One region of the Syntrophomonas sp. UBA1041 genome, then DNA from elsewhere that is predicted to be linked to it. Evidence: riboswitches for the same ligand, from Rfam matches in the RefSeq annotation. Region 1 holds a riboswitch; each other region holds the start of a gene.

What was found. Region 1 has a riboswitch for cobalamin ahead of B2633_RS09590 (cobyrinic acid a,c-diamide synthase CobB). Riboswitches for the same ligand answer to the same signal wherever they lie in the genome.
Region 2: linked by a shared signal. The riboswitch ahead of cobT (nicotinate-nucleotide--dimethylbenzimidazole phosphoribosyltransferase) and the one ahead of B2633_RS09590 (cobyrinic acid a,c-diamide synthase CobB) in region 1 are both predicted to bind cobalamin.
Region 3: linked by a shared signal. The riboswitch ahead of B2633_RS00635 (alcohol dehydrogenase catalytic domain-containing protein) and the one ahead of B2633_RS09590 (cobyrinic acid a,c-diamide synthase CobB) in region 1 are both predicted to bind cobalamin.

What each region holds. Positions count from the first base shown of each region.
Region 1 is NZ_DCEA01000066.1:2,597-14,298, forward strand. It holds gene B2633_RS09575 (thiolase family protein) at 1-1,165, shown strand, start outside; gene B2633_RS09580 (GyrI-like domain-containing protein) at 1,321-1,926, shown strand; gene B2633_RS09585 (DNA polymerase IV) at 2,023-3,210, shown strand; cobalamin riboswitch at 3,351-3,522, shown strand; gene B2633_RS09590 (cobyrinic acid a,c-diamide synthase CobB) at 3,637-5,001, shown strand; gene cbiD (cobalt-precorrin-5B (C(1))-methyltransferase CbiD) at 5,044-6,168, shown strand; gene cbiE (precorrin-6y C5,15-methyltransferase (decarboxylating) subunit CbiE) at 6,275-6,910, shown strand; gene cbiT (precorrin-6Y C5,15-methyltransferase (decarboxylating) subunit CbiT) at 6,894-7,487, shown strand; gene cobI (precorrin-2 C(20)-methyltransferase) at 7,484-8,206, shown strand; gene cobM (precorrin-4 C(11)-methyltransferase) at 8,203-8,940, shown strand; gene B2633_RS09620 (cobalt-precorrin 5A hydrolase) at 8,927-10,054, shown strand; gene cobJ (precorrin-3B C(17)-methyltransferase) at 10,015-10,725, shown strand; gene cobK (precorrin-6A reductase) at 10,722-11,489, shown strand; partial or broken gene B2633_RS09635 (sirohydrochlorin chelatase) at 11,486-11,702, shown strand, end outside.
Region 2 is NZ_DCEA01000112.1:6,177-15,034, forward strand. It holds gene B2633_RS16555 (efflux RND transporter periplasmic adaptor subunit) at 162-1,268, shown strand; gene B2633_RS16560 (efflux RND transporter permease subunit) at 1,272-4,388, shown strand; gene B2633_RS16565 (DUF2284 domain-containing protein) at 4,452-5,150, shown strand; cobalamin riboswitch at 5,209-5,396, shown strand; gene cobT (nicotinate-nucleotide--dimethylbenzimidazole phosphoribosyltransferase) at 5,476-6,531, shown strand; gene B2633_RS16575 (SDR family NAD(P)-dependent oxidoreductase) at 6,807-7,736, opposite strand; gene B2633_RS16580 (Na-translocating system protein MpsC family protein) at 8,043-8,468, opposite strand.
Region 3 is NZ_DCEA01000003.1:18,720-30,421, reverse strand. It holds gene B2633_RS00655 (HAD family hydrolase) at 1-33, shown strand, start outside; gene nhaA (Na+/H+ antiporter NhaA) at 47-1,339, opposite strand; gene B2633_RS00645 (4Fe-4S dicluster domain-containing protein) at 1,887-2,885, shown strand; gene B2633_RS00640 (formate dehydrogenase subunit gamma) at 2,875-3,621, shown strand; cobalamin riboswitch at 3,636-3,807, shown strand; gene B2633_RS00635 (alcohol dehydrogenase catalytic domain-containing protein) at 3,861-4,940, shown strand; gene trpD (anthranilate phosphoribosyltransferase) at 4,947-6,050, shown strand; gene B2633_RS00625 (hypothetical protein) at 6,094-6,324, shown strand; gene B2633_RS00620 (DEAD/DEAH box helicase) at 6,720-7,871, shown strand; gene B2633_RS00615 (50S ribosomal protein L25) at 8,072-8,680, shown strand; gene B2633_RS00610 (methyltransferase family protein) at 8,788-9,351, shown strand; gene B2633_RS00605 (DUF4489 domain-containing protein) at 9,588-10,283, opposite strand; gene B2633_RS00600 (lecithin retinol acyltransferase family protein) at 10,516-11,025, opposite strand; gene B2633_RS00595 (ABC transporter substrate-binding protein) at 11,347-11,702, opposite strand, start outside.

The DNA of each region.
Region 1 (11,702 bases):
GCCAATAGGCAAATTTATGGGCAGTCTCAAAGACTTTCAGGCTGTGGATCTGGCCACTATTGCAGCCAAGGAAGCCATAAAAAGAGCCGCCGTCGATCCGGAAATCATTGACGAAATCGTTATGGGTGAAGTCTATCAGCACATGCAGGGGTCGCTGCCTGCTCGTCAGGTAAGTTTGGCAGCAGGTCTGCCGCTTAGAAGCAACGCCTGTGTGGTGAATCAGAATTGTGCTTCCGGGATGCGTGCCCTTGATATTGCTATTAACCATATTCAACTGGGCAAAACTGAGGTGGGGCTGGTGGTTGGAGTGGAAAGCATGACCAACGCACCTTATATGCTGCCCAAAGCCCGTATGGGCTATCGTATGGGGCCGGGCATTATGGAGGATGCCATGCTGCATGATGCGTTATTTGACCGCCTGGTGGAGGGGCACATGGGAACTACCGCCGAAAACGTTGCCGAGAAATATGGCATCACCCGCGAAGAATGCGACCAACTCGCATTGCGCAGCCACCAAAACGCCACCCGAGCCAACCAGGATGGGACATTTGAACGTGAAATCGTACCGGTTGAAATCAAAACCAAAAAGGGCGTTACTTATTTCTCCAAAGATGAGCATATGATTTCCGATGCCAACCTGGAAACCATGGCCAAATTACCCCCGGCTTTTAGAAAAGGTGGAGTGGTTACTGCGGCTAATGCCTCCGGAATCAATGATGCTGCCGCAGCCGTCGTTATCATGTCTAAAGCCAAAGCACTGGAACTGGGAATCAAGCCCTTAATGAAATTAATCAATATCTGCGCTGAAGGAGTAGCTCCTGAAGTCATGGGACTTGGTCCAGCGGTGGCTATTCCCAAATGTTTAAAAGAAGCAGGCATGAAATTCGAAGATGTTGATTACTGGGAGATAAATGAAGCGTTTGCCGCCCAGTGGCTGGGTGTTGGCAGAATGCTGAAAGAGGAATATGGTATTGAAATTGATATGAATAAGGTTAATAGCAATGGATCCGGAATTGGTTTGGGCCATCCGATTGGAGCCACGGCTTTGCGTATCATCGTTTCCCTGTATTACGAACTTGAGAACATCGGCAAGACTGTTGGGGGAGCAGCGCTGTGCGTTGGAACTGGGCCCGCCATGTGCTCACTGTGGACAAGGGATATCTAAGGACCTCTTCTTTGTTTAAGCAGGTGATGGTTACAACGCCATCACCTGACTTTTTTGTGAATGTCCCCAGCGCATAACATATCACCGTCACTGCCTGCATCTGCTGTGATTCAAGTCTTCCTCCGGGGTATAATGTACCTAGGAGGATTTTTACTATGGAAAAAATCGATCTGAAGAAGCAGTATTCCCGCTTATACAATACCCCGCTGGGAAAAAATATCCTGGTCCGGGTGCCGGCCTTCAATTTCCTGATGATAAACGGGCAGGGTGACCCCAACACCTCCCCGGACTATAAAGAGGCTGTCGAAGCCCTTTACTCAGTGTCTTACGCCCTCAAGTTCCAGAGCAAAAAAGAAAGCCCCGATTATACTGTAATGCCCCTGGAAGGATTGTGGTATGGGGCTTCTGAACAGGTTTTTCTTACAGGCGATAAGGATAACTGGCAATGGACTATGATGATAATGCAGCCGCCATTTATTGAAGCGGGCATGGTTGAGCAGGCCAAAGCGGCTGCGGCCAAAAAGAAACCCCTTACGGCGCTGCCCCGGCTGCGCTTCGAATCCTTTGAAGAAGGCCTGGCAGCCCAGGTGATGTATGTCGGTCCTTATTCCGAGGAACATGACACCATAATGAAACTGCACCAATTCATCGGTGAGCAAGGCTACAGCCTGCGGGGGTATCATCATGAAATCTACCTTAACGATCCCCGCAAGACCACCCCTGCCCGGCTTAAGACCATTATCAGGCAGCCGGCAGGTTAAGGATGACCCGGATCGATTTCCAGATATCGCTGTCAGGTAAAGGGCTTTTGCTTTAATGGAATCATATTGGGTTAAAAAGCACGGGGAAGTGTGAAAATGACCGGCGAGGTGAATCACTCTCTACATATCATTCACTGTGATCTGGATGCATTCTACGCCGCGGTGGAACAAAACGACAATCCCTCCCTAAAGGGAAAGCCAGTCATAGTCGGGGGATCTGCCGCCTCGCGGGGGGTCGTTTCCACCTGCTCCTACGAGGCCAGGAAATTCGGAGTACGCTCGGCCATGCCCGCCGCTCAGGCCAGGCGTTTGTGCCCGCAAGGCGTATTTCTGCCGGTGCGCATGGAGCGTTACCTGGAGGTATCCCATCAGGTTTTTGCCATTCTCTCCGATTACACCCCCCTCATGGAACCAATTTCCGTTGACGAGGCTTTTCTTGATATCAGCGGAACTCAAAATCTCTTCGGCAGCCCGGAGGCTATTGGGCGGGAAATCAAACGCCGGGTCAGAAGCGAACTGGGCCTGACTATATCGGTGGGCATTTCTTATAACAAGTTCCTGGCCAAGCTGGCCTCCGACCTGAACAAACCGGACGGTTTGTGCATCATCCCCTATGACCGGGCCCTGGAAATAATAAGACCCCTGCCGGTCACACGGCTCTGGGGGGTGGGTGAAAAGGCCCGGCAAGCCCTGGAGCGGCTGGGGATCAAAACCGTCGGTGATGTACAGGACCTCCCAACCGGTTGGCTTGCAGAACGCATGGGCGCAAGCGGGCAGCATTACTGGGAATTAGCCCGGGGCATCGACACACGCCAGGTCGAAACCCATGAAGAGCGTAAATCCCTGGGCAGGGAGGTCACCTTTCCGGAAGACATTGATGATATGCAGATCCTGCAAAAAAACCTGGCTGCTTTCTCCGCCGAGTTGTGCCGTAAACTGCGCCGCGACAAGCTGTACTGTTCTACAGTAACCCTCAAACTGCGTTACAGCAGCTTTAAAACCATCAACCGCAGCCGGACTATCGCCCCCAGCCATGCTGATGTGGTCATCGGGCAGGTCGCTGATGAACTGCTGCAGAAGAGCTACCGGGGAGATTCTCCCTTACGCCTGATCGGCCTCAGCCTGGGAAAGCTATCATCGGCACCGGATTGGGAGCAGGGCGGCCTCTTCGAAGAATCTGCCCAATATGAAAAGGTGGATATGCTTATGGATCAGATCCGCCGGCGTTTTGGATCCAGGGTCATACAGCGCGGCAATCAGCTCCCAAGCCGGGGTGATGATTAGACCAAATTCCCCGGTGTCATTCGTTTTAGCAATTCAGAACCGCATCGGAATAATGACTCAGGGAAAGCGTTTTCCGGTGTCATTTGTACGCAAATTATTATGTTGGCATTTTTAAAGGATTGTATTATAATGGGGGCAACTCTAAAGTTGAAGCTACTGGTCCCGAGAGGGATAAAGGGAATCAGGTTAAAATCCTGAGCGGTCCCGCCACTGTAACCAGTACGAACCACACATTAGCCACTGAGGAATCGGGAAGGGGTGTGGGGAGGATGATCTGGGAGCCAGTAAACCTGCCAATAGCTTGCGAATAATCAGCCCCGCGGATAGGGTTTGGTTCGCATTTGGACGGTAAAGCTGTAGGCTTCTACTTTTGAGCAAGTAGAAGCCTTTTTTATTGGGAAATATGGAAGCAGGAAGTGAGTCTCGGTGCAGTTCCCACGACTGATGATCGCCGGCGTGCACAGCAGCAGCGGCAAAACCACAGTTTCATTGGGGTTGATGGCAGCTCTGAAGCGGCGCCGGATCAAGGTGCAGCCCTTCAAAGTAGGACCGGATTATATTGACTCCGGTTTGCACAGTCATGCCTGCGGTCGCAGTTCCCACAATCTGGACAGCTGGATGATGCCTCCTCAGGTGATGCAAACTGTGTTTGCCAAGAACGCCGCTTCGGCTGAGATATCCATCATTGAAGGGGTGATGGGGCTGTTTGACGGCTACCGGGGGGAGAGGATTGCCGGCAGCAGCGCCGAGGTGGCTTTGATGTTAAACACCCCGGTGGTTCTGGTGGTAAATGTAAAAAGCATGTCGCAGAGCTGTGTGGCGTTGGTTAAAGGCTTTATGGAATACCAGCCCGAGGTAGAAATCAAAGGTATAGTATTGAACCAGGCCTCTCCTTTTCATCGAGAATGGGTGCTTCCCAATCTGGAATCGGAGCTGGGAGTCAAAGTGCTGGGCTGTGTCCCCTGGCAGGAGAGTATATCCATTCCCGAGCGGCATCTGGGTTTGCTGCCCGCCGATGAACATGGGGAATTGGCAGACCATCTCCATAAAATGGCGGATTTGGTAGAGTCAAATCTGGATATGGAAGCGGTACTGGCCCTGGCCGGGGAAGCCAAGCCTATGGAACTCATCTGGCAAGCGCCTCAGGTTGAAAAGCGGACTGTTATCGGAGTGGCCAGGGATGCCGCCTTTAGTTTTTACTATCAAGACAGTCTGGACTACCTGTCTGAACTGGGAGCAGAGCTGAAGTATTTCAGCCCCCTGAATGATGCTTCTTTGCCGGAAGTGGATGGGATCTATGTCGGCGGCGGCTTCCCGGAAATGTTTTTACCGCAATTAAGCCGGAATTCCGGCATGCAGAAGGCTCTGCGCCAGGCCCACCGGATGGGCATGCCCATACTGGCGGAGTGCGGCGGGCTGATGTATTTGTCCCGGACCCTGAAGGACTGGGAAGGCAACTCCTGGCCCGGAGTGGGGCTGGTGCCGGGTGAGATCATTATGACCCGGAAGCTGCAGGAACTAGGCTATATTAAGGCTATTGCCCTGAGAGACACAGTAATAGCCGGAAAAGGCGAGGTATTGCGCGGGCACGAGTTTCATTACTCAACCCTGGAGGGTATCAACCCGCAAGACTGTGCTTTCGGACTCGAAGGAGGCATGGGGCGGGGAGTAAGCCGGGGCGGATATGCCGAGGGTTCACTGTTGGCTTCATATCTGCATCTGCAGCTGCGGGCCAATCCCAAAGCAGCCCGGCGTTTTGTGGAGGCCTGCGCTGAATATGGAAATAGATAGAAATTGGTGGAAATGGATTAAATCTGAGTCTGCTAAAGAGAAATGCTGATACAGGAGGAGGTGGGCTCATTGAAGGCCATGCGCTGGGGTTATTCCACCGGAACTTGTGCTGCCGCTGCCAGCAAAGCCGCTTTGATAAGACTATTGCAGGACAGAGTGGCGGCCTCAGTGAGAGTAGAGCTGCCGGACGGCCATCTGGCGGAAATACCGGTAACCAAATCATGGCGGACTGAATACGGCGCCATCGCCCGGGTCATAAAGGATGCCGGTGATGATCCTGACGTGACCAATGGCATCAGCATTCTGGCGGAGGTGCGATTGCTGCCCGCTGCAGGCATCGTAATCAAAGGGGGCGCGGGAGTGGGGACGGTCACCAAACCGGGTTTATCGGTGCCGGTGGGCGAACCAGCTATAAACCCGGTTCCGCGCAGCATGATCGAACGCGCTCTGCTTCCCCTGCTGCCGCCCGGACAGGGCCTCAAGGTGGTAATATCCGCGCCGGGCGGGCAGCGTCTGGCCAAAAAAACCTTGAATCCACGGCTGGGCATAGAAGGAGGCATATCCATACTAGGCACCTCGGGGCTGGTGCGCCCCATGTCCGAACAGGCTTATCTCGATTCCCTGATCCCGCAGATTAATCAAGCTATGGCTCTGGGCTACCGTACCCTGGTTTTCACTCCCGGGGGTATGGGAGCTCAGCAGATAAGCAAATTAGGGGCCCCGGCTGACGCAGTGGTGCAGACCAGCAACTTCGTGGGGCAGATGCTGGACGCCGCCCTTAAGCGCAAAGTCAGAAGGATACTGCTGTTTGGCCACATCGGCAAATTAATCAAGGTTTCAGCCGGGGTGTTTCAAACCCACAGCAAGGTTGCCGATGCCCGCAGGGAGACCATGGCTGCCCACTTAGCCCTCCTGGGAGCCAGGCGGGAGTTAATCGCAGAGGTGATGAAGGCCAATACCATAGATGCGGTCATACCATTGATCAAAGCAGACCAAATGGAAATGGTCTATCAATACCTGGCTGCAGCCGCCAGCAGTCATTGCCAGCAGCGCTGCCAGGACAAGATTACGGTTGGAACCGCTATGTATGCCCTGGACGGGAGCATTTTAGGCTATGACCTCACTGCCATCAATTTGGGCAGGAGATTGGGATTGAAGTGTAAATAGCTATAGTCCGCCATCCCATAAACAGGCGCCGGGTCACGGGCAGTATATTTAAGCAACTTGCCCGGGTTTTAGATATTTTCTATAGATTGGGTTAGGAGGAGCTGCAATGGGTAATGTCGTCAAAATAGTAGGGACGGGACCGGGTCACCCGGACCATACAACCCCGAGAGCCTTGCAGGCTATACGCGAAGCCCAGGTCCTGGTAGGAGGCAGGCGGCTGTTAAGGGATTTCGCCCGGCCCCATCAGAAGTGCTGTGTTATTGACAAAAACCTCACTGCAGTTCTGGAGTTTATACTAAACCAAGCTCTGGATAAGAACATCGCTGTATTGGTTTCCGGAGATCCCGGGTTTTTCAGCATTGCCCGCTACCTCAAAACCCGTTTGAACTGGGTTGAATTCGAGTACATACCGGGTATAAGCTCGGTGCAGTACATGTTCGCCAAACTGCAAGAGCCCTGGCAGGAGGTGCCTTTCTACAGCATGCACGGCCGCCAGGTTGAAAACCTGGGCAAATGGGCGGACTCCGCTCCCGTAGTGGCGCTGCTGACCGGCGGGAAGTGGTCGCCGCAGGCTATCGCCCAAAGCCTCCTGGGCCAGATGCGGGATCTGCGGGTGGCGATCGGGCTCAACCTCTCCTACCCTGATGAAAAGGTGTTTTACACCACCCTCACCGCTCTGGCTGAGGATGGCCTAGATTATAAGAATAGTGTGATGGTGATATTCAATGCGAATGGATTTTAACACCCCTGGAATTCCGGATGAAGCTTTTGCCCGGCGGCCCGGCATTCCTATGACCAAGCAGGAAGTAAGGGCAATATCTCTGGCCAAACTTCAGTTGTTCCCCGGTGCGGTGGTGTATGATATCGGGGCCGGCACCGGTTCCATGGCGATCGAGTGCCGGCGTCTGGTCGAACCGGGGAGGGTTTTTGCCATAGAGTCGAACCCCGAAGCGGTGGATTTGATTAAGCTGAACAGCTATCGCTTTACAGTGCAATTGGATTTGGTCCCGGGTTCAGCCCCCGAGGTGCTTGACATTTTGCCTGAAGCCGACCGGATCTTTATCGGGGGCAGCGGCGGGGATATCGAAGCCATGATAATAGGGTGCGACCGGAAATTGAAGCCGGGGGGTATTTTGGTTATGAATACCGTCACCCTGTACACCGCGCCGCTCGCCTGTCAGGCTTTGGAGCGGCTGGGATATGAGCTGCAAGCGGTACAGGTTAATATCGCTGTCAATGAAAAAAGGGGCCGGGCTCGCATCTGGCAAGCCCGCAATCCGGTCACTATCATCAGCGGGAGAAAGGGGGAGCAGTTTTGAGTTGGGGGAAATTCTACGGTATCGGGGTGGGACCGGGAGATCCGGAACTATTGACCCTGAAGGCTAAGCGCATCCTGGAACAGACCGAGCTGCTGTTCGTTCCCAAATCCCGGCTGGAAAAGCGCAGTGTGGCCCTATCCATTGTTGGCCAGGCCATTGATAAACAATGGCGGACAGTAGATCTTTTAATGCCGATGATAGACGATGAAAAACTTCTTAATCAGCACTGGCGGGAGGCCGCCCAGGCAATAATGCAGCACCTCTCCAAGGGGATTGACGGGGCATTCATCACCCTGGGCGATCCCACCCTTTACAGCACTTTCACTTATCTCTTAAAGCAACTGAAGGAACTGGCCCCTGAAATAAAAGTGGAGATTGTACCCGGTATCAGTGCGGTTAACGCTATATCAGCCACTCTGCAGCAGCCCCTGGCGGAAGGGGAGGAAAACCTGATCATCATCCCGGCTCTGCAGGATCAGGAAACCCTGGCCGGGCTGACCGAACAGTTTGACAATATCGTACTTATGAAGGCCGGGCGGCAGATAGACAAGATTTGTGCGGTTCTGGAGGATCGAGGTCAGGATAAACAAGCCTGCCTGGTCAGCCGCTGCGGTTTTGAGGATGTATCCGTCCACCATGATGTTTTCGCCTTAACAGGCCAGAAGCTGGATTACCTGTCTACAGTGATTATTAAGAAAAAGGGAGGTGACAGTCAGTGATTTGGTTTGTGGGAGCAGGGTCCGGCGACCCGGAACTGCTTACTTTGAAGGGTTACAGACTGCTCAAGCAAGCGGATCTGGTGGTTTACGCCGGTTCACTGGTCAATGAAGCGCTATTGCAGTATGCGCGCCCCGAAGCTCGTCTGGTCAACAGCGCCCCTCTCAACCTGGAGGAGATCGTTGAGGTGATGGTTAAGGCCTACCGCCGCGGAGAACAGGTGGTGCGCCTCCATACCGGCGATCCCAGTTTGTACGGGGCCATCGGCGAGCAAATGGAATTGTTGGATAAAGCCAACATCCCTTATAGTGTAGTTCCCGGGGTCAGTTCCTTCTTGGCGGCAGCCGCCAGCTTGGAGAAGGAATATACCATCCCCGACGGCACTCAAACAGTGATTATAACCCGCATGGAAGGCCGTACTCCGGTGCCGGAGCGGGAACAGATGCGGCTTCTGGCCCAGCATCGATCTTCCATGGCCATATTCCTGTCGGTGGGTTTGATCGAGCAGGTGGTTAAGGAATTACTGGAGCATTATCCGCCTGACACCCCGGCAGCCGTGGTGGAGAAGGCCTCCTGGCCGGAAGAGCGTGTTCTTACCGGCCAACTGCAGGAAGTAGCCGGTCTGGTCGCCCAGGCGGGGATCAAGAAAACCGCCTTGATTCTGGTGGGGGAATTTCTGCGCCAGAGCGGAAAGTCCAAATTGTATGATCGGGATTTCAGCCATGAATACAGGTAATCAGCCAGATTCGTCTATAGCCATATTGTGCCTGACCAGGAACGGCGCCAGGCAGGGTCATAAACTGGCCGCCCGGATGCCCGGAAGCCATTTATTCTTGCCGGACCGGTTGCGCAAAGAGAGCGAAGCGGGTTCACAAGCGAAATTTTTTGATGATTTTGCGGCCTGTTTCAGCAGGGTCTTTCGGAACTATGCCGGGATGATCTGTATTATGGCCAGCGGTATCGTGGTACGCAGTTTGGGCGGGCTGATGACCTCGAAATACAAAGACCCCGCAGTTGTGGTGGTGGACGAAAAAGGGCGCTACGCCATCAGCCTTTTGTCGGGGCACCAGGGAGGCGCCAACAGTCTGGCTAAAATGGCCGCCGCATACCTGGGGGGGCAGGCGGTGATCACCACCGCTACCGATGTGAACGGCAAGCCGGCAGTGGATATGATGGCCCGGGATATCGATGCGCTTATTAAGCCCCCGGGTAATATAAAGCTTATAAACCGCGCCCTGGCAGAGGGGGAAACGGTCTATCTATACAGCCCCTGGCCGCTAAACCCCGAATGGGGCCAGGGTTTTGTTTCCCGCCCCTGGCGTAATGCCACCGGGGGCCTAAACGGCATCGAAACAGATAGGATACAGGCCCCGGCGGTAGTCTTGGATTGCCGTTACAGTCCGCGGAACTCAGATGAATTGATTTTTCTGCTGCCCCGTAATCTGCATCTGGGGATTGGATGCCGCAAGGGGGTGGACTATGAACAGCTCAAACTGGCAGTGCGAACCGTTTTAGACGTCTTTTGTATCGACAAAGGCTGCATCGTCAGCCTGGCCAGCATAGATATAAAAGCACGGGAAGCCGCCTTGTTGCGGCTGGCCCGGGAGCTTCAGCTCCCCTTGCGGTTGTTCGCCAGAGAGGAACTGGCTGTACTGGAAGGCTCTTTTGAGGGCTCAGAATGGGTAAAGCAAAATATAGGAGTTGATGGTGTATGCGAACCGGCGGCTCGACTGGCAGCCAAAACGGGAACAACAATTGTTCCCAAACAGAAAATCGGCCCGGTGACCATCAGTGTGGCCATGGAAAAATCCTGGTGGTGGGATTGGGACCAGGCGGATCAGACTTCCTGACACCCAGGGCCCAAGCAGCCCTGGATGAAGCTCAGGTAATCATCGGCTATAAGACTTACCTGGGTTTTATCAAAGATCTCCTCGGGGATAAACAGGTTATTGGTTCGGGAATGCGCAAGGAGATCGACCGGGCCCGCCAAGCTGTGCAATTGGCCCGGCAAGGCCAGGTGGTGGCGGTGGTCAGCAGCGGGGATCCGGGTGTTTACGGTATGGCAGGCATTATCCTGGAATTGGCCGCCGACTCCGTCCCGGTAGAGGTGGTTCCGGGGGTCACTGCCGCTACATCTGCGGCAGCAGTCCTGGGCGCTCCGCTGATGCATGACTTTGCCGTTATAAGCCTGAGCGACCTCCTGACCCCGTGGGAAACCATTGCCCGGCGCCTGCAGGCGGCGGCCCAGGCTGACTTTATTATCGTCTTATACAATCCTAAAAGCAAAGGCCGTGAGACTCAGATTGCCCGGGCCAGAGACATTATTCTGGCCCATCGCCATCCGCAAACCCCGGTGGGCATTGTGCGCAATGCCAAACGCGGCGGCGAACAAAAGGTTCTCGCCATTCTGGGAAATATGCTTAACGAAGATATCGATATGTTTTCCACCGTGGTGATCGGCAATTCACAGACGCGCATCGAGCATGGCTATATGGTGACTCCCAGGGGGTATAGCATATGATCCTGGTTCTGGCCGGCACCAGCGAAGGCCGTCAGGCCGCCCTGGCTTTACAGGACAACGGGTATAAAATACTGGTTTCGGTGACCAGTTCGTATGGACGGGAATTGATGCTCAAAAGCGGGGTCAAACCGGTTCGTCAGGGGGACCTGGAGATGCCGGCCTTGTTAGACTTGCTCCGGGAAGGCGGCTTTGACATGATTGTAGATGCAACCCATCCTTATGCCACGGCTATCAGCGTTTATGCCATGGAAGCGGCCCGGCTGCTGGGAATAGACTACTTGCGCCTGGAGAGACCGGCCACAGCCCTGCCAGAAGATGTTGATGTCATAGATAGTCTGGAGAAATTGCCTGACTGGCTTTATCCCGGCTGCAGGGTGATGTCGACTATAGGCAGCAAGCATTTGCCGCTTTTATGGGAATTGGCCACAGCCAGCCAGGCCCAGTTGATAGCGCGGTTTCTGCCTTCCAGCCAGGTGGTGCAAAGCTGTGAATACCTGGGGATGTCCCCCGAGCAAATGATAGCCATGAAGGGGCCTTTTTCTGTGGATATGAACCGGGCTCTTTTCGAAAAATACCGGGTTCATCTGGTTTTAAGCAAGGAGAGCGGCGCCGAGGGCGGTTTTGCAGAAAAGTACCTGGCGGCCCGGGAATTGTCTATTCCCCTGTTGGTGTGGAACCGGCCGCATCTGGATTACCCCCGGGTCTTCAACCGCATGCCTGAGCTAGTTGAATACATAAAAACAACGAAAGGGTGCTTATCATGAAAAGTGGTGTGGTTTTAATCGCCCACGGCAGTCGCCGTGAGGAGGCCAATGCAGAAATCCGGACCCTGGCCCGGCAGGTGCAGGAGGCGGACCGCTTCGGGCTGTACGAGGTGGCCTTTATGCAATTTGGCAGCCCGGATCTGAAAGAAGCGGTGGCCAGGCTGGCGGCACAGGAAGTGGAACGCATCGTGGTAATGCCCTTGTTCTTGATCA
Region 2 (8,858 bases), on a different contig from region 1:
TTCCCATCAACCGGCCCAAAGTGCCGCCAATCTAAATTAGTTAAGCAATTAAGCCCGGCATTATACCAGGATATAACAGCAGAATCCAACTAAATAGGAGGTTGTCTTTATTGAGGTTATGATGGAATATAAGAGAAGAAAAAGCCATGGAGGAGAAAATAATGCCGTTATCTAAATGGAAATGGTGGCTGATCGTTCTGGCAGTCGTACTAGTCCTGGGAGCCGCTATGATCAATAAAATACAGGGCCGATCGAACCTGGAAAGCGTCAATGCCGGGGCGCAGTCGGTAAGGACGGCTCAAGCGGAAATGGTGATCCGGCAAAATAACCTCAATGTGAGCGGCACCATTGACGCAGTGGAAAAAATCCTGATCTCGGCGCGGGTAGCCGGCATAGTTGAAAGCTTGAATGTCGACAACGGTGCCAGTATTAGATCCGGACAGACCTTGATTCAGATAGATGATCGAGCTTATGCCAACCTGGTAGAGGTCAATCAAGCCTCTTTCGTTCAGGCTCAGACCCAATTAGAAAGCACCCGCTCCGCATATGAGAGACTGAAACAACTGCATCAGGCGGGAGCGGCCTCGGATAAGGATTTCGAAGATATACAGGCCGCCTTGACGGCTGCCGAAGCAGATGTTTCCAAGGCCCAGGCTGCATTGAACAACTCCCGGGATGATTTGAAAAATACCCGGGTGTCCTCACCCATCGATGGTTTGGCAGCCAACCGCAGCGTGAACCGCGGGCAAATGGTATCACCAGGCACAGCCTTAATGGAAGTGCAGAATCTAGCCGAAGTTTATGTGATCATTTCCATAAGCCAGTCTGATTTGGGACAGATCAAAACTGGAATGGAAGCGGATGTCACTGTCGATGCATATCCCGGTCAGACCTTTAAAGGTGTTTTAACTTCAGTAAATCCCGCCGCAGACCCTCAAGCCAGGATATTTCAGTGTAAAATCAAGGTCCCCAACCCGGACGGCATATTGCGTTCCGGCATGTTTGCCAGCGCAGTAATCCATACCGGGGAAGCGACCAGCATTTTATGTGTTCCCGAGGCGGCTTTGACATCCAAACAGGAGCAGTTCTACGTTTTTGTTCCCCAGGATAATACGGCCAAATTGGTTGCGGTTGAAATCGGCGCGATCTTTGATGGCCGGGTGGAAATCAAGCAAGGCCTGGCCGAAGGGCAAACCGTTATTACCAGCAACGTCAACCAGCTCAAAGAAAACGACCCCATCCAAATCGTCCCGGAGCAGGGGGTATAGGCCATGTTCTTAACCAATCTAAGCCTGAAACGTCCGGTTCTAGCAACGGTAAGCATTCTGGCCCTGGTGGCCCTGGGGCTGTTCAGTTATTTGCAGCTGGCTATCAATGATTGGCCGGAGGTGGATTTTCCCTTTGTGGCGGTCACCATTGTCCAGCCCGGGGCCTCTCCGGAACAGATGGAAGCGAATGTGGCTGTTAAAGTGGAGGAGGCCATAGGTCAGATCGCCGGGGTCAAGCACATTTATGCCGAGACCCGTGAGAATGTCGCCATGGTGTGGGCGGAATTCACGGTGGAAACCAACAGCCAAATTGCTGCCCAGGATGTGCGTGACAAGCTGGCCTCCATCCGCAATCAGCTGCCGCAGGATATCAACGAACCGGTTATTTCCCGCTATGATCCCACCCAGGCCCCGATTATGACCCTGGCGGTCACCGGTGATGGTTCGTTGCTGGAACGCAGCCAGCTGGTCGAAAATATCATCAAGCCGCGTCTGGAGACCACCTCCGGGGTGGGGATGGTGGAGGTCTCCGGTGATGAACAGAGGGAAATCCATATTGATATGGATATCGACAAGCTCTCCGCCTACGCCATCAGCCCCGCTGAAGTTGCGGCAGCTTTGCAGCAGGAAAACATGGATGTGCCGGCTGGCAACCTTAACAGCGAGGATCGGACAGTATCGGTGCGGACTGCAGGGGAAATAAGCAGTCTCAAGGAATTCTCCGACCTCCCCGTAGCCCACCGGGGGGGCATATTGATAAAGCTCACAGACATCGCAACTGTTAAGGATTCTGTCAAAACACCGGAAAGCCGGGCCTTTTATCAGGGACAGCCGGTAATCGGACTAAATATCGTTAAACAGTCCGGTATTAATACGGTACAGCTCGCTGATGACATACGAGCCGCCATCAATAGGCTGAATCAGGATTTGCCCGCCGGGGTCGAAATCAATGTAGTGCGGGACAATTCCGTGCGGGTTCGGGCCGCGGTAAATAGTGTTTTGATTACCCTTTTTGAGGGCAGCATTCTGGCGGTTTTGACTGTCTTCCTATTTCTGCGCAACTGGCGCAGCACCCTGATTGGCGCCCTGGCCATTCCTACTTCCATCATCACCACCTTCCTGATGATATGGTTTATGGGCTTCAGCCTGAACACCATGTCCCTCATGGCCCTGTCACTGTCGGTAGGTCTGCTTATAGATGATGCCATCGTGGTGATAGAAAACATTGTCCGGCACATGCACCTGGGCAAAACCCCCTTAGAGGCCGCCCGGGAGGCCACCGCTGAAATCGGCCTGGCGGTTATGGCCACCACCTTTACGGTGATTGCGGTGTTCCTGCCCGTAGGTATGATGACCGGCATGGTAGGGCAGTTTTTTAAGCAATTTGGTCTGACGGTAATATTCAGTGTGTTTGTCTCCCTGTTGGTGTCCTTCACCCTGGTTCCATTGCTGGGCTCCAGGTACCTCAAGGAGGGTGAGGACCAGTATCGGGGAGTAATCGGAAAGATCCTGACCGCATTCGATCAGGGATTTGAATGGTTCAAATCGCAATATCTGCTGCTGCTGGACGCAGCCTTGGCGCATCGCCTCAAAACCCTGGCAGTAGCGGGAGTGTTATTCGTCGGCAGCCTGTTCGTGATACCGTTCATGGGCTCCAGTTTTGTACCCAACAGTGATTTCGGGGAGTTCAGCGTATTGTTGGATTTGGATGCCGGGATCACCCTGGATTCCGCCGCCCAGGTAGCAGCAGCTGCGGATCAGATTATAAGCCGTCATCCCCAGGTTTTAAGCACCTATGTTTCCACTTCAGCCGAGAACGCCCGCATCTTTGTGCAGTTGACCGACAAGAGCCAGCGTAAGGCGAGTATGGAAGACATCGCGGCGGAAATGCGGCAGCAATTGCAGACCCAGCCTGGTTTTAGTGCCAGCATGCTTTTCAACACTGCCATTGCTGAAACATACGCCTGGGAGTATCGTATCCAGGGAGATGATATAGAGCTAATGGCTGAATATGCGGCAAAGGCCCAGGGCATCCTGGAAAGCATCCCCGGGGTAGTTGACGTTTCCAACAGCTACCGGGAAGGCAGCCCGGAGACCAGATTGGAGGTAGACCGGCAGCGAGCCGCGGATTTGGGCATCAGCACCGGGTATATCGGCGATACCCTCTACACCCTGTTCACCGGGAGGGTGGTGTCACAGTATAAAGAGGGCGGGGAAGCGATTGATGTGCGTTTGCAGCTCAACGAATCACAGCGCCGCAGCCTTTCCGATTTAAGCCGGGTGTACTTGCCGACCTCAAACGGTAATATTGCCCTGAGTCAGGTTACCAAGCAGGTTTTCTCCACCTCCCCGCGTTCTATCGACCGCTTTGACCGCTCCCGTGAAATTGCCTTGATCGGCAATCTGCGGGGCATTTCTTTGGGAGATTTTAATAAGCAGTTTGCCCAGCGCATGGAGGAGGAACTCAAGCTGCCAGACGGTTATCGGGTATATGCCGGAGGTGATGCCGAAAGCATGGCAGACACATTCGATTCGCTGGGCTTAGCCCTGGTGATAGGTATTCTGTTCATATTCTTCATATTGGCGGCACAATTTGAAAGCTATATAGATCCCTTTTCCATCATGTTTTCCCTGCCTCTGGCCATTGTCGGAGCTATTCTGGGCTTGTTCCTGATGGGCAGCGATTTGAGTCTGGTTTCCATGATCGGCGTAATCTTGCTGATGGGCCTGGTAACCAAGAATGCCATACTGTTGATCGACTTTACCAAGCAAGCCCGGGCCAGGGGAGTGGAACGCAATCAAGCCTTGCGGGAGGCTGCCGCCACCCGCCTGCGCCCTATTTTAATGACAACTACCGCTATGATACTGGGAATGGTGCCAGTGGCCATGTCCCTGGGAGCAGGAGCCGAATGGCGGGCCCCGATGGCCCATGCCACTATCGGAGGCCTGATCACCTCCACCTTGTTGACTCTGGTGGTGGTGCCGGTGATCTATACCCTTTTCGACGACTTGACTCATTGGCGTAAAAAGCCTGTGCCTGAGGACATTGAAGCGAGCCCAACTGCCGCACCGGACGGTTTGCATGCCACTAGCCCAGAACGGGACGGTTATTCGCCATAAACAGTTATATAACTGACGGTTGTCAAATATATTGAAAAATACCGCCATGCAGGAGGTTGAACTATGTGGATCATATACACTGATAAGCAGGGAGACAACTATCCCCTTGAAATCGGCTTTAAATTGATCGACTCTTCCGAAATCTGCCATGATTATGACCGGATTACCGGCTACTGCCGGGAGGGATGCCCGGATTATGCCTCCGGGGGCTGTCCGCCTTACGCCCCGGCCTTGGCGGAGGTAGCGGTAAAATACCCTTACGGTATTTTGATCTATGCCAAGTTTCTTTCCCGCTTTAAGCCGGCCGGGATGGCGGCTGAAGATTTCAGCCTGCAGGACCTGGTTCTGTCAGATATGCTGAATCAACTGGGCTATGCGGTTATAGGCCAGCATCCGGATAGCTTGTTTTTCTTGAACTGCGGTCACTGCCAGGGATGTGGCACGGAAACCTGCAGTTTCAAACTGGGTGAGGAGAGCTGCCGCAAGCCTGAACGGCGCGCTTATTCCATCGCCGCTACCGGAGTGGATGTGACCCAGACCCTGAAGGATGTTTTTGATATCACCCTGCAATGGATCAAGGAAGGCAATCAGACCGAATACATCATCAAGGTCATGGGGCTGCTCAGCCCGGACCCCGAGTTGCCGCAGGCCATTGAACAGCGGATGGAGCCGGTATTGAACAGTCTGGAATGCATAAAATACCAGGTTGGCAGCTCTGAAGCGGGGCTGATTTTGGAAGAGAGATATTCAGTTACTCTATAGATCGGATTATTTTTGTGCTTGTCAGTATTTCATGTGCAAGTATATAATTAAAAAAATTGAATTACCTTATGTTTCGGGTGCCCCTTTAGGGGATAATAGGGAATCAGGTGCAAGACCTGAACGGACCCGCCACTGTAACCGGGGAGTTCCAAGCCGTATAGCCACTGGGAAACTGGGAAGGCTGGCTTGTATCTAAGGAGCGTTTGATCCGGGAGTCAGGAAACCTGCCTGTAAAACATCTGGTTGAGAATGAAGGTAAAGTTCTCAGGCCTTAATGGCTTGGGGACTTTTTAATTTTGGCTAATACTAAAGGAGGTTTTATCAAATGGAACGACTGGAAGCAACCTTGCAGAGTATTGGAGAACCGAACCTTGAAGCGGCGCAAGCAGCGCAGAAGCGCCTGGACAATCTCACCAAACCCCTGGGCGCCCTGGGGATTATGGAGCAGATCGTAGTGCGCCTGGCCGCCATCCAGGGTAAAACTATCCCCGAACTGGGGGCTAAAGTGGTTATGGTCATGGCCGGCGACCATGGGGTGGTGGCCGAAGGAGTCAGCGCCTATCCCCAGGAGGTCACCCCGCAAATGGTACTGAACTTCCTTAATAACGGGGCCGCCATTAATGTTTTTTCCAACTATACCGGCTCCAAAGTGGTGGTCACAGATGTGGGAGTGATGGGTCCGGCCATTGAGCATCCCCGGCTCAATGTTCGCAAAATCCGGGAGGGAACCCGCAACATGGCCCGGGAAGCAGCCATGACCGAAGCTGAAGCAGTGGCTGCTATTGAAGTGGGAATAGAACTGGTTCAGGCCGAGATCGATGCCGGGGCGGCCCTGGTGGCCACCGGGGAGATGGGAATCGGAAACACCACTCCCAGCAGCGCCATTCTGGCTGTATTTAGCGGGGTTGATCTGGATATAATCACCGGCCGCGGCACCGGACTTGATGACAGCGGCCGCCACAAGAAAATCGCGGTAATCAAACAGGCCCTGGAGCTAAACCAGCCCGATCCCGGCCAGCCGCTGGATGTGCTGAAGAAAGTAGGGGGACTGGAAATCGCCGCCTTGACCGGTGTCATTATAGGCGCTGCAGCCCGGCGCGTACCGGTGGTAGTGGATGGCTTCATTTCCAGCGCGGCTGCTCTCATGGCATGCAAGATGAATCAACGTTGTCAGGATTTTCTGTTTGCGTCCCATCTTTCCCAGGAGCCCGGGCACCGCATTATGCTGGAATATATGGGCCTGCAACCTATCCTGCACCTGGATCTGCGGCTGGGCGAAGGCACCGGAGCGGTTTTAACCTTCCCGATCTTTGAAGCGGCCGTAAAAGTTATGAAAGAGATGGCCACCTTCGGAGAAGCCGGCGTTTCCAACAAAGAATGACACAGATACACGGACAAGACCTAATGGAAGGGCCAGCCACTACCTTCCAATAGCGATACGTAGGCTGATCCATGTACACTTATAGCCCCGGGGTATGGAACATATGTTCAGTCCAGAGGAAGCCAATGGCGGCGCTAACACTTAACCGGGTCAGTATATTTAAAAAAGGCTGTTCTTGGAACAGCCTCTTTCTACCAAACAAACTTATGCCGAATGATCGGCTGTCTTCACGGGTTACCCCACACTGGCTAAAAGCCGCCCTGATCCGTTTATTTTTAGCCCGCCGTATAACCTCCGTCAATTACTAATTTTTGACCTGTCACAAAGGATGCTTCATCGGACATTAGAAATACTGCAGGCTTGGCAATTTCAGCAGGAACTCCCATGCGACCGCCATATTTACCGCGAGGTACGATTTCTTTATCTTTTACCGGGTCATTACATAATGGATGTAATGCTGCTAATTGCGCAAAGTCAAATGCTTCTGTCGCCAATGAATCTTGGGCTGCCAAATCATTTTTATCGGCAGCTACAGCTGCTTGGAATAATGGGGTCATAATATAACCTGGATTTACAGTATTTACACGTATACCGTAATCCGCCAATTGCAGGGCCAATGCTTTTGATAAACCAACTACGCCATGTTTACCCATTGTATATTGAATTAAATTGAAGCGTTCAATAAAAACTTCACCGGTTTCACAATTTACAACTTTAGGACGACCGGCAACCCCGTGAATACTTGAAACCATCACGATTGAACCTTTTATTCCATGTTTGATCATTAAACGAGAACCATATAAGGCTGTATAGAATACCCCATCTTCATTAATGCTTTGAATAAATTTGCGGGATTTTAAAACTTCTTCCGGGTCTTTATCGAAATCTTCCGCAGTTACCACACCGGCATTAGCCATTATTGCATTTACAACGCCATAAACCTTTTCTGTAATTTCAAATAATTTTTCAACATCTTTAGGTTGAGATACGTCAGTGTGAACAAAAGTTGCGCGTCCTTCACCGTATTGATCGTTTAATTCCTTAACAAAAGCTTCACCTAATTTGTCATTAATGTCGGACACAACTACCCCTCTTGCCCCTTCAGCCAATGCTTCACGAACTGTTGCTGATCCGATAGAGTCAAAACCAGGAATTGCTGAAACTGAACCTGTCACTACTACCACTTTGCCATCCAATTTACCCATTATAAATTCCACCTTTCTAAAATCTTCTCTCTCAGGTATTTTTACTTATGATAGAGGGTATTTCCTAATGGAGGGAGGCTATGATCACCGTGAAATACCCTGATAAGGGCAAAGCGCCATACCCAACTATCATCGCCCTGAATCATCGTTTGCACATCACCTCTTTCTTTTCGTTTATGCTTGAAAACAAAGGGCCAATATCCTTACTGTCATCTAATAAGACTTTTCATAAGAATACTGGTCTGTCTTGAAGCCGCCCATAAAGGTTTCTTCGCGATCCACCAAGATATGTAATTGTAATTTTCGCTATTCGGTCAATACCCGGTCAAAAACCACCACATGAATCCAGAAATCACGTTCCGGCTCAACATCATAGGTCTGGTGAATAGCCTTGGCCTGCAGTTTTTCCTCAAAATATGGCACATTATCGATGGCATGCTGCCATGCCACCTGCATGCGCGCTGCTCTGACCACATCTTGCCCCGCCGAGGTTTCCACAATATATATCTCCGGGTCGGTAAGAAATCTTTCCCCCCGAATGATGAGCATGTCTTCCCAGACCACCACCTTGGTGTAATCAACCCCCTTGCCTAACTTTTTTTTAAAATACTGCTCCATGTAAACCTTGAGCTCGTGCTGCATATGCCTGCGCTGGCGGTCATCCATTTTTTTGCGGGCATCAAGACGGACTATGTTTTTTTCTGGCTCGCCATATTCTTTTTCAAATGACACGGTATCCACTCCCCTTAATTTATCTAAAGAAAGCAAAAAACCAATATTCTGACGGCCAAGTTTAAAAACCCAAAGTTTAAAACCCTATCGTCAAAATATTGGTTTTCTGCAGAGCCACCATACTGGTTTCTCTGTAATCAACCACTATTAAGTTTTAATGCCTGCTCGTAATTTTATTCCCCAAACAAATTACATTCCGAATTAATCCTAATAGATATCGGTTTCCTACGGAGCCTCCTTAAGGGTTCTCTATAGTCAACCATTATAATTTTACACGTTAATAATAGAACACTACTGGCTATATTGCAAGCTTTTTTAGAGCAATCAAGGGGACGGTTCCGTTGATCGGATTGGAGCAATCAAGGGGACGGTTCCGTTGATCGGATTGGA
Region 3 (11,702 bases), on a different contig from region 1:
TTCCGGGAAGCCATAGTGATATTAAACATTTAGGGGCGGGGCCAAGTCATTTTGCCCGGCGAATCGCATTGAACAAGAAAAAGACAGCCATGCCCAGGAAAGCAGACAGGATGGATCCAATGATTATCGCCAGTTTGGCCTGATGTATCAACAGCGGATCAGAAAAAGCGAGATTAGTAATAAACAAGGACATAGTAAACCCTATACCAGCCAGACATGACATGGCCCATATCTGCATCCACATAATCCCGGAAGGCAGTTGAGCTATACCGAACCTGACGGATAACCAGGACAAGAGAGTAATTCCTATCGGCTTTCCAATAACCAGACCCGCGGCAATTCCCCAGAACACCGGACTCATCGAACTGATAGTGCCATTTCCTTGACCCAGGTTCACCCCTGCATTGGCCAGGGCAAAGACTGGCAGCACAAGATAATTCACGAATGGATAAAGTTTATCCTCAAGTTTTTGCAAGGGGGAATCCAGATTGTCAACCGATACCTTTAGTTTTTTCATCATTTTCCGTTGAGTTTCATCTGTACACATGAGATGGAAATCTCCATTAGGAAAGCTATTTATGATACCTTCCGCCTCTGATATAAACTGTGTTTGATTATGGCGAGCCCGTGCCGGAATAGTAAATGCCAGCAATACACCGGCTATAGTAGCGTGAATGCCGGAAAGAAAGAAAGTCACCCATAGTGCGATACCCAGAAGAGCGTAAGGATACGTTTTCCTTACGCCTTTAAAATTTAAGAAAGCCGATACTGACAGAATAATAAAGCCAAAACCCAGATTTACCAGACTTATCTGCTCAGTGTAAAACAACGCAATTACCAGGATGGCCCCCATATCATCAAAGATCGCCAGAGCCATCAGGAATACTTTTAAAGCCAGGGGGATTGATGAACCCAGAGCTGTTAAACAAGCCAGTGAGAAGGCAATATCAGTTGCCATGGGAATACCCCAGCCCGCGTGACCAGGGCCTCCCTGGGTCAAGAGCAGGTAGATCAAGGCTGGAAATACCATGCCTCCCACAGCAGCGATGGCCGGCAAAATAGCATTTTCAATGCTCGATAATTCTCCCACCAAAAGCTCTCGCTTGATTTCCAGCCCAATAACAAAAAAGAAATAGGCCATTAGCGCATCATTGATCCAATGGCCTAAACTATTGCTAATTCCATATCTCCCAATGCTGACGGTGATGAGAGTATCCCATAGGGCATAGTAGCTGTCGGAATAACTGGAGTTAGCCCAGATAAAGGCAATGATAGTCGCTGAAAACAGCAGTAAAATGCTTCTCATCCTATCGTCAAGAAATTTGGATAATGGCCGCATCATTTGCGTTAGGAACAGACCGTTATTGTCCCTCATAATCTCTCCTTCGTTAAGATAATCTTGGGTATATAATTCCCGGATAATGCGGTAATTCGCTGCTGAGTTCTGAGCTGGCAACCTTTGACCTTATTCATATACTCAGTAAATCCTTTCAACGTGGATTCACAGTTCCCCTATTATTCCTAACCTCTGTATATAACACCAATGAGGTTGATAAATCTACAATAAAAAAAGCGGCCAGCCCTGTTACAGGCTACCCACCCCAGTAACCGTTTCTCATAGAAAAACACCCTATCTTGCGGTTGCAAAACTTAGGTATTTTATCCCCGCACTCCAAGTTTTCACCAGAAGCACTTTGACCGTCATTAATATTATTGCTTTTGATTTATAGTAGCAAAAAAATGAGTCTGATGGAACATTATAGGCCAAAAATTTGATCCCCGTGCCTGCCCGCTAAAAACAATATCCCCTATTGCCAAAATACCTTGGGATAAATAAAATATATATATACTATACCCTGTATGGGTACATAAAACGGAGGAAGGTTATGACTATGACTCGCAGATCATTTTTAAAAAGGGCCACAATATCCGGGATTGCGGCGGCCAGCATCATGACCGGTGCAGGCAAAGTTCTGGCCGGGACCAGATCAACTGGGAACTACGCTATTCTGCATGATTTGAATAAATGTGATGGTTGTGTGCATCAGGATACCCCCAAGTGTGTTCTGGCATGCCGGGTTAAAAATGAACTCAATTTTCCTCAGCCACAGCAGCCTATTAAAAATTATTGGCCACAGCCCAAACATGAGGACTGGTCTGGAAAAAGGCATGTCACCGACCGCCTCACCCCCTACAACTGGACCTATGTCCAGCATCTGGAGGTGGAACACCAGGGGAAAAAGATCGAGGTTCATGTTCCCCGCAAGTGTATGCATTGTGACAATCCGCCCTGTTCAACTTTATGTCCTTTTGGTGTTAATGATAAGACCGCCGAAGGTCCAGTGGTGATCAACCCCAAGGGGTGTTTTGGAGGGGCTAAATGCAGGGACGTTTGCCCCTGGCATATCCCTCAGCGCCAGGGCGGGGTAGGGCTGTATTTGGAAGTAGTCCCGGATTTGGCTGGAGGAGGAGTTATGTATAAATGTGACATGTGCCATGATCTGATCAAGCAGGGACAGCAACCGGCCTGCGTAAACGCCTGTCCCAGGAATGCTATTATGTTTGGCCCTCAGTATGAGCTGCATGAGTATGCACAGAACTGGGCCCGCCAGAATCAAGGCTATGTGTACGGAGATGAGGAGAACGGTGGAACAGCTAATTTCTATATTTCCATGATACCTTTTGAAGTTATCAATCTTGCCATTATCGACCAGGATCTGGACGGCACGACTGGCAGAGTCGATATGGCGGTAAATATTGAAAACCCACTTGACGAGCCTGGTAATATCTTGAGCGGTTTATTAATGGCTCCTGTTGCCGGGGTATTGGCAGCAGGAATAAGTACTTACCAGATTATGAAAGGGGGCAATGACGTTGAAGATTAAGCGCCACAATACAGCTATACGCTTTACTCATTGGGTTACCGCGATGTCTATTTTTGTCCTGTTGTTTACCGGCTTTGGACAAATGCCCGTTTACAAAAGATATTATGTGGACCAACTACCGGGGCTGGCCTGGTCGAGCAATTTTCTGGCTACATTGTATCTGCATTATCTGGCAGCTATGGCATTAATATTTATAAGTGCCTATTATGTGACCTATTTAATTGTCAGTAAAAGATGGGACATCATACCCCGCAGGGGTGATTTTAAGGAGTCCATGCAGATATTTGCTTCCATGCTGGGGTTGGCCGAGGAACCGGAAAATGACAAATATCTGGCAGAACAACGCCTGGCCTTCGCGGTGACTGCTTTCTCGGTAATGGCCTTGATTGTAACCGGAATACTGAAGGTATATAAAAACCTGCCCGGGATGGAATTTTCAGTGGGTACGGTATTCTGGCTGGCGCAGATTCATAATCTGTTTACCGTGATATTGCTGCTTTCGGTTATTGTTCACCTGGCAGCGTTTCTCATCAAGGCTAACCGGCCCCTGGTAGCAAGTATGTTCACAGGCTATATCGATAGGGAGTACGTAATACATCGCCATGCTGCGTGGTGGGATAAACTGAATAAAGAGCACCGTGAAGCCGGCCTCACGTCTCCACCCGTACACCCTGAAGCAGTTCTCATAGCGGAGCAGGGAAAATCTTGCCTTGACAAAACCGGGAATTCATCCTAGTATAAACAAAAAAATAGGCCATGAGAGTTGCAGGTGCCCGACAGGGAGAATAGGGAACCGGGTGCAAATCCCGGGCGGGCCCGCCACTGTAATGCTGAGCCGATGCCGCAGCCACTCCGGTAAGGGGGAAGGGGCATGCCGGTGAAGAAGCTGAGTCAGGAGACCTGCCTGTAGCTTAAGGTTGAAGCCGAAAGGCAAAAACCTGGTGCGGAATTGGAGAGTCCATACCTTTTTGAGGTATGGGTTTTTTATTTTTTATGGGGGTGAATGAAATCAAAGCAGCGGTTTTGGAGACCATCGGCAGCATCCGTATTGAAGACCGTCCCGAACCTCAATGCCAGGAGGGGGATGTCATTTTAAAAACCGAGGTGTGCGGCTTGTGCCGTACTGATATGAAAGCCTACACCATCGGACAGCGGGATCTGCGGCTTCCCCGAGTGCTCGGGCACGAGATAACCGCCACCGTGGTTGAGGCCTGCAGTCAGACTGAATTCCGCCCCGGGGACCGGGTGCAGGTTTCACCCGGTGTGCCCTGCGGAAACTGCCATTTTTGCCGGCAAGGTCTGGACCACCTGTGCGACCGGGTGGAAATCATGGGATTCCACCGTGACGGAGGCTTTCAGGAGTATCTGCACATACCTGCTGCGGCGGCCCAGAGGGGCATTCTCAATCACATCCCGGCGGGATTGTCATTTGAAGAAGCCTGTATGTCAGAGCCTCTGGCCTGTGCCATTAATATGCAGGACGCTTTGCATGTCGGTCATGGTGATGCAGTCCTGATTTGGGGGGGCGGTCCCCTGGGAATATTAAACGCCCGGCTGGCCAGGAGCCGGGGGGCTGAAGAGATCTTCATAGTGGAGAGCCATCCTGATAGAATGATGCGTCTGCAGGATTTGGAAAATAGATGCCACTTACTGGCTGATCTTGAAGGGCTCAGAAAGGCGCTCACGGTCATTACAGATCACGGCCAGGCTGATGTCGTCATACCTTGTTGTCCCGATCCCAATGCCTTCAGAAGCTCCCTGCAGGTATGCTCCAAGCGGGGGCGGATTGGATTCTTCAGCGGGATGTCACAGCAGCCGGGCTTCACCAATGATGAATGGAACCTGCTTCACTACCTGGAACTAACCGTTATCGGCGCATATGGATGCTCCATACGTAATAACCGCTCCGCCATGCAGTTGATGGAAAGAGGGGATGTGGTGGTCAAAGACCTGATTTCCAGGCGTATCGGACTGGATGAACTGCAAGAAGGGTTGGATTTGATAGCTGCGGGGAAGGAAATGAAAATAGCGATGGATATGAAAAAAGGGAGGTAATGTGAGATGTCATTATGCGCACAGGAATTTGGCCGGACTATTGCTGATTTGATCAACCAGGTTGATCTGCCGCGGGACCGTTCCAAGACAGTATTCAGTGAAGTTCTGCTGGATCGTCAGTCGGCCATGCATCAGGGCGCATTTTTGAGCGCCCTGGCCGCCAAAGGTGAGACCGCTGAAGAGATTGCCGGGATCTGGGAGGCTATATATGAACATGACACCTGCAAGGTTGCCCTGGATAACCATGCTGATGTGGTGGAAAACTGCGGCACCGGGATGGATAGCCTGAAAACGTTTAACATCAGTACTGCCGCATCTATCATTGCGGCAGCTGCGGGAGTGGTGATGGCCAAGCACGGCAGCCGCGCCATTACCTCCAGCTGCGGAACCATCGACCTTTTAGAAGCATTGGGCGTTGATGTTGAAGGTCCACCGGAACTGGTGAAACACAGCATTGAAACGGCTGGTATCGGTATCTTTAATGGTATGAGCCCGCATATTCATCAAAGCCTGGGCAGAATTTTATCCCAGATTTCGTTCGGAACAGTTCTGAACATTGCGGCCTCCCTGGCCAACCCGGCCCTGCCCCGCTATGCCGTCCGCGGCGTCTACGACCGGGGATTGCTGACCCCGGTAGCCAGGGTGATGAACGAAATAGGATACCGGCGCGCCCTGGTGGTACACGGGCTGGACGCCGGCGGCGAACAGGGCATGGATGAGGCTTCCACCCTGGGAGAGACCCTGGTGGCAGAATTGTATCCCGACGGCTCAATTCGCGAGTTTTCTTTTTACCCGCAGGATTACGGAATTAAACAGGCCAGTCTGGAGGATCTCAGGCCCCATATCGACAGGGAACAGGAGGTCCTGCAATTCCTGCGGGTGATTGCGGGGCTGGAAAACGGCCCCCGCACCGATATTGCCTGCCTGAATGCCGCACTGGTCATCTATGTTACCAGACCGGAGTCATCTCTGGCCGACTGCCTGCAGGCTGCCAGGGAAATGATTAACAAGGGCCTGGCCCTGCAAAAGCTTAGAGCATGGGTGTCAGCACAAAATCAACGCCCGGAACGGGGCATTATCAGGCTTAACCAGCTTTTGGAGAAGATGTAAAAGACATTCCCGACGATTTGTCACCCCGGAGAGGAGGAGCATGGTGATTAAAATGCTGGCGATTAAAACCGAAGCGGGATACTACAAAGAGGGCGATCCGTACATGATGGTGGATTTGCCCCGGGCATCAGTCTACCCGCCGGAAAAGGCGGAATACGTGCAAGGCATTATGACGGGCTTAAAGCAGCAAGGGGTGGCAAGCCGACTGGTCGAGATGCATATAAGCCTTACCGAATGGGAGGACATATCCGCCTGGCGCAGCAGCCAGATTTGAGCTGTCAGGCTCCGGGGTAAAGCAAAGCCGTAACAAATACAGATGCCAATATTACTGAATATTTAAGCACCTGGGCCCGGCAATAGTGTCCCTGGGGACAGAATCAGTCAAAACCGGTTTTGCCGTGATTTTGATTTCTTTCCGATAGTATGCTATCATGGCTGAGTAAGATTGTTTTTTCAACTGCTTATATTAGTATAAGGCAATATGGGCTTACAGAGCGGGAAACTCAATTTATTATGAGTTGTCCGCTCTTTTTACATTAATACGGTGAAACCATATTTACTAGGTTGCATTTGCAGATGAATTAACAAAAGGTTGTGCCGCAGCCAACGGGGTGAGGGCATAGCCTGCATTTAAATAAGTGGCAAGCCCACATGTAAGGAGAAAAAAATTTGAATTTCGAAGAACTAAACCTGATTACGCCAATCCTGAAGGCTTTGAAGCTGACCGGATATGCCATGCCCACTCCGATACAGGAGCAGGCCATACCGGTGGTCCTTGCAGGCCGGGATTTGGTAGGATGCGCCCAGACTGGCACCGGAAAAACCGCGGCCTTCGCGATCCCTTTATTGCAGACCATCTATAAAGGGAAGTCCAACCTGAGAGAACTTCGGGCCATAAAAGCTTTAATCTTAACTCCAACTCGTGAACTGGCGGTGCAGATAGGCGAAAGCCTGGCTGCCTACGGGAGATATACCGGGCTGAAGCACGCGGTTATTTTTGGCGGGGTGTCGCAAGCTCCGCAAACCAATCAGTTGAGGGCGGGTGTGGATATTTTGGTGGCTACTCCCGGCCGGCTGCTGGATCTGATGAACCAGCGGCATATCCGTTTGGACCGGGTCGAGATGTTTGTGCTCGATGAGGCCGACCGCATGCTCGACATGGGGTTTGCTCACGATATGAAAAAGATTATCGCCCGGCTGCCGGTTAAGAGGCAAACTCTATTGTTTTCCGCAACCATGCCCCCGGAAATTGCCAGGCTGGCAGATGATATTTTGAAACAACCGGTCAGGGTTGCAGTGAGCCCGGTTTCATCGACAGTGGACACTATCGAACAAGCTGTCTATTTTGTGGATCAAAAGGATAAGACCTTGGCGCTGATTCAGTTGTTAAATAGCGACTCCATCGATTCTGCCCTGGTGTTTACCCGGACCAAGCATGGAGCTGACAAGGTGGCCAAAGCCCTGGCCAACGCAGGGATTCCTGCCCAGGCCATCCATGGCAACAAATCACAGCAAGCCAGACAGCTGGCCTTGAACAATTTCAAGGTCAAACGCACCAGAGTGCTGATTGCAACCGATATCGCCTCCAGGGGCATCGATGTGCCGGAGCTGTCCCATGTCATAAACTTCGACCTGCCCAATGTGCCTGAAACCTATGTGCACCGGATTGGAAGAACCGGCCGGGCCGGTCTGGGAGGAACGGCGGTATCATTCTGTGACCGCGAGGAAAGGAAATACCTGCGGGATATACAGGCCTTGATATCCCGAAAATTACCTGTCATCCGAGAATTGCCCCGTGCAGTGAGCCTGGCTGCCAGATAATTGTATATTGCCTGGGCTATTCAAGAGCCCGAAATCAGCGGCTGCCCAATGAGAGCCTGAGTCCCGGGAAGATCGGGAAAACAGCCTCCATTGGGGAGCATCTTCATAAGAAAGCCCGGGTCAAGCTATAAAAGCTATAAGAATGGCAACAATATATTGTAATAAATTCAATGGCACAACCTGCCAAAAGGAGTACTTTTATGGAAGAGACTATTTTAAAGGCGAGTGAAAGAAGCAAACAACGCGGCAAGTTCAGGGAAAAGGGCTTTGTGGCCGGGGTTATTTATGGCGAAGGTATGCAGGCGAGTAATCCGGTCAAATTCGACAGAGCGGCCTTGCAGCAAGTTCTTAAGCGCCATGGCTCCAATGCCAGAGTGACGATTCTGTTTAACGACAATAAGACACTGGGCTTTATCAAAGAAGTGCAGCGGGATGCGATTTCGCAGCAGATTACCCATATCGATGTGCAGCTGGTTTCCAAAGATCAGGAGGTCAAACTATCCGTTCCTATTGTTTTCAGAAATGTGGAAGATCTGGCAGACAGACAACTGCAGCTTCAGGTCTACAAATACGAGGTTCCTGTTACGGGAAGAATGGATTTGATGCCTGACGCCATACAAATCGATGTGGCACCTATGAATTTAGGCGATTCAATCACTGTAGACGACTTCAACCTGGATCCGCAGATAAAAGTAAGCGAAAAAGAAGATGCCGTCTATGCAGTGATCAATAATCTGCCGGTTGAAGAGAGCGCAGAAGCCGAAGAAAACCCAGAGATCAATGAGAATGCCGAACCCGCAGCCGAATAAGGCGCAATTGGGGACGTGACAAATTTGGGACCGTCCCCAAGGGGGTTATTTCGGTGTATATTGGGTAGCAGGGAAGACATAATCACACTTTCGAAGGAGCAGTCTTGATGCAGGGTTATTTTGCAGTTGGGACTATACTTTTGCTTATTACTCTGGTGATCTCGCGGGCTATTCTGATGCGAAAACTGGGCATCAAAGCCATGAGGTTTGGCGAGATGGATAAAACCGATTTCCTCATTCCTCCATTTGCTTTGCTGTTCTTCTATCTCATCTTTGCCAGCGCTCTGAACTGGCCGAAATTCGGCGCTGAACTGTTTTATAATGATATGGCGGCTTGGATCGGCGTGGCCTTGTGTATACTGGGCCTGGCCTTTTTCTTTTTAAGCCTGACTTCTTTTGGCAAAAGCTTTCGGGTGGGTATCGATGAAGATCAGCCCGGCGCTCTGATAACAACTGGCGCCTTCGCTGTCAGCCGCAACCCCATTTATACCGCTTTCGGGTTCATACTCCTGGGTATATTTTTGATTTTCCCCAATTGGGTGGTATTATTGTACCTCCTGGCGGGTCTGTGGCTCATGAATCGCCAGGTTCTTCGCGAGGAGGAATCATTGCAAAAGATCTACGGTGAACAATACCTGCGATACTGCCAAAAAGTCCGCAGGTATCTTTGATACAGCGAATTGAATCCGATGGGGTACTTTATAAGCAAATAAAGCCGGAGACAACCTTGATACGGGCGACCTTCGTCCCTGGAAGGCATGGCATACCTGGATATTTCTCGTGCTCGCCGACCTTCCATTAAGCTGATTACCTGAGGGCCAAAGAAATCTTCAATGGCCCACATTAAATTTTGTTCGCTTTTTGGAAGGCATTTCAAAATCGTTCCGGCCTATTCCCGAATTTTGGTCTATTTCTTCCGTTTTTTACCAACAGCCAGAGCGGAGAGCGAAATATTGGTGACGGTAGCAAATGCAATATTAAAGCATTCCTGGCTGACAAGTTCAACAACATAATGGCAGCATTCCGGGCAGGTTTCACAAGCGCAGAAGCTGAAAGCGAAGGAATCTGACTGCTGTACGAATTCGTTTTCATTCTGGTTTGTTACAAAATCTTCGTTAGACTGTCTCTCGAAGGTCCAGGTGCCGAGAGGAACATGACTGCCGCAGCAGACCCTGCTCAGCTTGAACACTAAACGCAGCAGAAAGTTGTCGTCGTCGGTGGTTCTGAAACTAATAAGTGAAAAGAAGTCCAATTTGACAGTGGGGTCGATCAAATCGCTGGTGTCAAGAGAAACTGTCGCCTGAACAACCCCATAGCTGCTGTTGTTGATACCGGATGAAGCCGCCCCATTAACCAAAATGCCGTTACAGGATATCGGACCGGAGCCCACACTGGTGCCGCACTTTAAGATCGTCTCAGTTTCAAAATCGGGTTTATTTTTGTCTTTATCCTTCTTAAAATCCTGGTTATCGTCCTTTTTGGGAAAAGGGCAATAGTTGTCTTGCTCCTCATAATAATCTTTCTTGGGATAAGGGGAATAATCATAATCCTCTTCCCTGCGATTATCACGCCTGTAGGAATCTCTCTGATAACGGGTTTTCATATAATAACCTCCTATATCTTTAAATAATCTGCCAAGCCATTTATAAATAAACGGCTGCTTAGATTTACTCTAGTTTATTCTCTAATACCATAATTTGGTTACTGTGCCGGATGCGGGAAATGCGAATTATCAATCATTTGTGAATGCGGGGAGTTCAACTGTGTGGCCCGGGGTCAACAAAAAGGAACTCCCGTATTATCGGGAGTTCCGTAATATAGAAATTAGCTTTATGCTAGTTTATGGAAAGAACTGCCGGCACGTTGGGCAATAAGCCCAATAAGCATTTTACTTTGGAGGTTTCTGTAATTCCGGTCTTGCACCAGACCACAAAATGTTCGCAATTGCTGATGGAAGGACTGTATTCGCGCTCCCCAACCTTGCTTAATGCCCGCTGTGCAGTCTGACGGGGCGAGTAGATTCGATAATAGGGGCTTTGCCGGATTAATTCCAACAGCTTTAGCCTGTCGATAAGGGAGGTTAAGCTTCGAAACGGGGCCGCCAATACGTCGATGGGTTCATTTTCATTAGTCTCAGGAAAAATGCAGATAAAATAGCCGGTTTTGCCATGCAGGAATCTATCCAGGGTGGTTTCCCGGATATAGTGGTACTTCTCAAATTCGTCAATATACGGGGCATAATGCACCACGCTATGGTCATTGATGTAAACCCCATAGTGTTTGGTGGGACCGCGGTAAACGCCAATAATATCGCCGAAACTTGCCGATACAACCTCATCAGCCATGTGATCTCCCCCTAAACTGATGTTGAGCGTTGTATTTAAAGTCTACGATGCCGATCCTCAGATTATACTCGTCGACATAATATGAAAACTACGACCTCTGGCATTATTCCTCCGATTCATTAAATCAGTATCACCCCGCTTTGCTAATCTTTATATAATTATACATTAAATTCCTCTCCGGCAGGCTGTTTCGAATCCAATTTAAAGGTATCCAGGGAAAATGCAAATGGGGCGGTGAATAATACCGCCCTCCATAAGGCCGCATGGTGCAGAGATAAAGCGGAGGGATTCTATTAGCCGAAGCCCTCCGCTTGATTACTTTTATTTAGGCACAAACTGGCCGGTGACCACTTTGTCATAAGGGGCTATCTTTTCCAGTTCTCCGGCATCTTTGATGATTTGCTGCAGGAGATAAAAATCGTTTTCCAGCAATAAGGGGTCCTTCTTCCAGCTATTCTGGTCTTTGTAGTTCTTAATGGCGCTGATCAGTATTTCTTCGGATTCATCCGGAAAGCTGGGCTTGATGGTTTGGGCGATCTCTGCGGGGGAGTGACTGTCTACCCACTGCTGTCCCTTATAGACGGCCCGGGTAAATTTCTGCACCAGCTCGGGATTTTTCTCGATGGTACTCTTTTTGGTGAAATAAGCGGTATAGGGGACTTCACCGCTTTCTTTGC